Regions from separate parts of the Shewanella sp. 553 genome, predicted to be linked through region 2. Evidence: predicted binding sites of a transcription regulator. Region 2 holds the regulator's gene; the other holds the start of a gene.

Region 1 (2,466 bases), 1.6 Mb from region 2:
GGTCGTGGTCGGCAGTAAAGGCAAGCGCAGGCGCCGCTGTTGCAATACTTGCCGCTGGGCAAAACTGCTTTGGCGCTCAAAATCGCGAGTGGTTAATCCAGCGACGCGCTCATTCACCTGCGAATTAGCCGCCTGCTGTCTGGCCTCGCGGCGCGCGCGGCAGCGCTGGGCTGTAGCCAAAGCTGGCTCTGAGTCTGGCTCGAGTAATAGGGTACGCAGCTGGCTAAGCTCATTGAGTTTTTGTTTGGCAAAACTGAGCTGCTGACGCAGCGCTGTATCAAGCTCGGTTTCCACATCAAGATCCACCGGGCTATGCAGTAACGAGCAAGACGGCGCTAACCAGATCTGCTTGCCTAAATCGGCCACCACAGGGGCAATATCTGCGGCAATCTTATCTAACTCGGCCGCCCAGACATTACGACCGTTAATCACCCCTAGGCTCAATATTTGCTCGGGCTGTAAACTGCCCGCAAACAACGATAACTGCTCTGGCGCACTGACTAAATCCAGATGAATACCCGCCACCGCTAAATTCGCAATTAGCCCATGGTGATGTGCCACCGAGCCATAATAACTGGCCAGTAACAGCTTAACCTGCGCGCGGCTCAATGAGGCATAGGTTGCGGTGAAGGGCGCTTGCCACTCAGGCGTTAACTCTAATGCTAAGATGGGTTCATCAAGCTGCACCCATGTCACCCCTTGGGCTTTAAAGCGAGCAAGGATCGCCTGATAAACCTCAATCAATTGGGGTAACAAACTCAACTTATCAAATGCTTGCCCCTCGCATTTTGCCAAGTAGAGGTAAGACAGTGGCCCAAGCAACACAGGTTTCACCTGATGACCCAAGGCTTTGGCCTGCTCCACCTCATCAAACAACTGTTCATAGGCAATACTGAACGTTTGATTTTGACTCAGCTCGGGCACGATATAGTGATAATTACTATTAAAATACTTTTTCATTTGCGAGGCGCTGCTGGCTGTACCTGTTGGGGCGCGCCCTCGTGCCACTCTAAATAGGGTATCTAAATCCACCTTGTCGCCATCACGATGGCGAGCTGGAATAGCATTAATGGTGGCGCTTAAGGTAAGCACCTGATCGTAGTAGGCAAAGTCACCTACTGGCAGCAAACTCACTCCCGCATCGGCCTGCCACTGCCAATGAGTTTGCCGTAAAGTGCTGGCCACCTCATGCAGCGCCGCTGGCGTGATCTCTTGGCGCCAATATTGCTCTAACGCAAATTTAAGTTCACGCTGACGCCCAATTCTAGGAAAACCTAATGACGCGATATTGATAGTTTGCATACTGATACCCTTCTAAATGAGATAAGCCAACGAGTGATGACCCCTACACCGACATCACAACTCAAGCTTGATTAACCATAAATACGCCACAAGCAAAACAGGCGTCTGGACGTCTAGAAGTTTATTGTGTTAATCTGTTGGTTCGCAATGGAATTGATTTCAACCCCAACATGAGCAAGATTCATCTGAGGTAAAAATGATAGAGCTTAGGCATTTACGAACATTAGTTGCACTCAAGGAAAGTGGCAGTCTTGCTGGGGCTGCAGAGAAACGCTTTGTCACCCAATCGGCTTTATCCCATCAAATCAAAGAGCTGGAAACTCGGATTAACTCAACCATCTTTATCCGTAAGAGCAAGCCGCTGTCGTTTACTCAGGAGGGAGCGCGGCTACTGCACCTAGCCGAAGAGATATTGCCTAAGGTGACAGAGACCGAACTTGATCTTAAAAATGGTCTCAATAGTGACAATACCGATCTGTTTGTGGGGATTGAATGTCACAGCTGTTTTCGCTGGTTAATGCCGGTTATCACTGAGTTTAATGCCAGCTTTCCCCACAGTAATTTAGAGCTATCGAGCCGGCACCTATTTGATTCGCTAACGGCACTCAAGCGGGGGGAATTAGATGTGGTACTGACGTCAGATCCTATTCCAGATCATGATATTACCTATCAGCACTTATTTGATTTTGAAGTAAAACTTATTTGTGCCGCCGATCATCCCCTAGCAACGCAGCCCTTTGTCAGCCCAGCTCATTTAGCTCAGCAAACCTTGCTCACCTACCCTGTGCCGCCCGAACGTTTAGACATTTACCGCCACTTTATGGAGCCTGCGGGCGTACCTATCGCTAAACAAATTCGATGCGATCTCACCTCCATGCTACTGCAACGCATCGCCTGTAAAGATGGCGTCTCCGCCCTCCCCACATGGTCGATTAACCAAGCCCACGGCTTGTCACTTAGCGCGCTACCATTAGGCCGCGACGGCTTAAAACGCCCGCTATTTGGGGCCTATCGCCGAAGCAGTAGCAAAACTCGAGTGGCGCAACACTGGTTGCAGTTAGTGGCTAGCGAAGGGATGGTAAAACAAGAAGATGCAATAATGGCTTAGCTGATATGATGATGCCCATTTAGACACTAAAAACCTATTTTTTACTAAAAAAAACA
Region 2 (2,466 bases):
TTATGATTGGGCTGCACTTACCCTAACAAGTGATATCGATTTGAATGCTCATCAAGGTTTCGATGAAGTGGTTAGTACACAATATTGGCGCTTCGCAGGGGAGCTAAAAACCACGGATTGGTTGGCGCTACGTGTGGGTTATCGCCACAATTTAAACAATACCGCAATCGACCTGTATTCGGTTGGTACAGGCTTTAGTATTGGTCGCACCTTTAATCTGGACTTAACCGGGCTGTTTGGCAGTGATGATGCCATTGGGGGCGTGATCCGAACCTCATATCATTTTTAGTGATTATCTTGTTTGCTGATTTTTATTCCCTTTTACGGACACCTATTTGAGGTCGTTACGTTAGTTCTATAATCGATTTTACCGCTAAGATCAGCGCACTTGCACTGCACAATATCAGGGTAAGGCGTTGGGTTTTTTGTTTGTCGATGCCGCCGACAATACGATTAGCAACTACAAAGCCTAGCAGGACCGATGGTAGCAATAGCAGTGAAAGATACAGATGACGCAGTGTGAGTAATCCACTGAAAGCCAAAATGATTAAGGCGATCATTGAGCTAAAGATGAAGAAGGCTGACAAGGCTGCGCGAAACTGTTTGGCGTCTTTTCCCGAGAGTAAAATAGCCATTGGCGGTCCACCAATGGCGGCGATATTACCAAAGATCCCCGACAATATGCCCGCCATAAAAAGATTACTGCGATTTATGGGGAGACGTAGCTTCAATAGGCTCAGAACCACGGCTAGAGCCACAATGATTGCAATGGCTAATCCCAATACTGGTTGTGGTGCTAGCAATAATAAGGTTGCGCCTAATATTCCGCCAGGGATACGCCCCAGTAAAGCATATTGTAAGCCGTTAAATTCCAGTGCGCGCCTCTCTCTTTGCAGGGTGAGTAAGGCGATAGAAAAGCCCATCATAATGACAGGTGCGGGCACTAGGCTTGGGTCGACGAGATAGAGTAACGGCGAGGCGACAACGGCTAAGCCAAAACCGATCAGGCTTTGGGTTAGGGCGCCAATAAAGATGATCAGCGACGCTAGGCCAAGGATCATGGGATCAATCATAAGTTCAGGCACTATACCACCAGGGGTTGCAGTGTGTTTAGACGTGATAAAGAGGAGGGATCGCAGTGCGATCCCTCTTTAGCAAAACAGGATAGGTAAAGTCGATTTACTCGACGTCTTCCCATTCGATGCCCATCTCAGTCATCAGCTTTTTCACTTCGGCTGGAATACTGTCGGGTTTGTCTTTTGACAAGTCATCATCATGGGGTAAAGGTTGGCCAGTATAAGCATGCAAAAAAGCTTCACAAAGCAATTCGCTGTTTGTAGCGTGGCGTAAGTTATTCACCTGACGACGAGTGCGTTCGTCGGTTAAAATCTTAAGCACCTTGAGGGGAATAGAGACAGTGATTTTTTTCACTTGCTCATTCTTCTTACCATGTTCAGCATAGGGGCTGATATAATCGCCATTCCACTCAGTCATTGACTCACCTGTTAATTCTCAAATTCGGGGCAGATTTTATACCCTTACCGGGTACAGTCAAATTATTGCCTCTAATTTTTGTTAATTGCAAATAGATTTCTACATGTTTGGACGTCTAAACGTCTAAATATGTTGACGCTACCGCTTGCCTTAGGTACATTTAGACGTCCAGACATCTATAAAGTATAGATGACTGCCGCCGATTTAACTTTAGGAGTAAAAGATGACTGAGCGTAAATTAGCCACGGCAGCTGTGCGTGGGGGGATAGAATCCGATACCCAATATGGTGCCGTTGTACCGCCCATCTATTTGTCGACCAATTACTCCTTTGATGGCCATCAACAACCGAGAGATTTTGATTATAGCCGCTCGGGTAATCCGACTCGCTGTATTTTGGCTGACGCCATAGCGGAGCTGGAACGTGGGGCGGCAGGCATAGTGACATGCACTGGCATGGCGGCCATCACCTTAGTAACCAATTTACTGGGGCCCGATGATCTACTCGTGGTGCCGCACGATTGCTATGGCGGCAGCTATCGACTATTTACCCACCTCGCCAAGAAAGGGGCATTTAAACTGGCAGTGGTTGACCAAACGAATGCCGCTGCTTTGGCAGACGTTATTGCTCGCCAACCTAAAATGGTCTGGTTAGAAACCCCTTCGAACCCATTACTGCGCGTGGTCGATATCGCAGCGATTGCGAGCCAGAGCCATGAAGTGGGGGCGCTAGTGGTAGTCGATAACACCTTTTTATCGCCTATCTTGCAACAACCTCTGTTGCTCGGCGCTGACATAGTGATCCACTCAACGACTAAATATATCAACGGGCATAGCGATGTGGTCGGCGGCGCGGTTGTCGCTAAAGATGCTGAAGTGGGTGAGCTGTTACATTGGTGGTCTAATACCTTAGGGTTAACCGGCTCAGCCTTCGATAGCTATTTGACCCTACGCGGCTTAAGAACAATTGCGGT

What was found. Region 2 encodes MetJ, which represses methionine synthesis genes. Its sites were predicted from a motif close to TAGACGTCTAGACGTCTA; they were not measured.
Region 1: metE (5-methyltetrahydropteroyltriglutamate--homocysteine S-methyltransferase) is a predicted target of MetJ. The motif match lies at 1,409-1,426, and genes of this name have one in related genera.

The regions. Positions count from the first base shown of each region.
Region 1 is NZ_CM181701.1:3,008,075-3,010,540, forward strand. It holds gene metE (5-methyltetrahydropteroyltriglutamate--homocysteine S-methyltransferase) at 1-1,293, opposite strand, end outside; gene AC5YBZ_RS13350 (LysR substrate-binding domain-containing protein) at 1,499-2,410, shown strand.
Region 2 is NZ_CM181701.1:545,241-547,706, forward strand. It holds gene traF (conjugal transfer protein TraF) at 1-289, shown strand, start outside; gene AC5YBZ_RS02505 (sulfite exporter TauE/SafE family protein) at 345-1,073, opposite strand; gene metJ (met regulon transcriptional regulator MetJ) at 1,180-1,494, opposite strand; gene metB (cystathionine gamma-synthase) at 1,718-2,466, shown strand, end outside.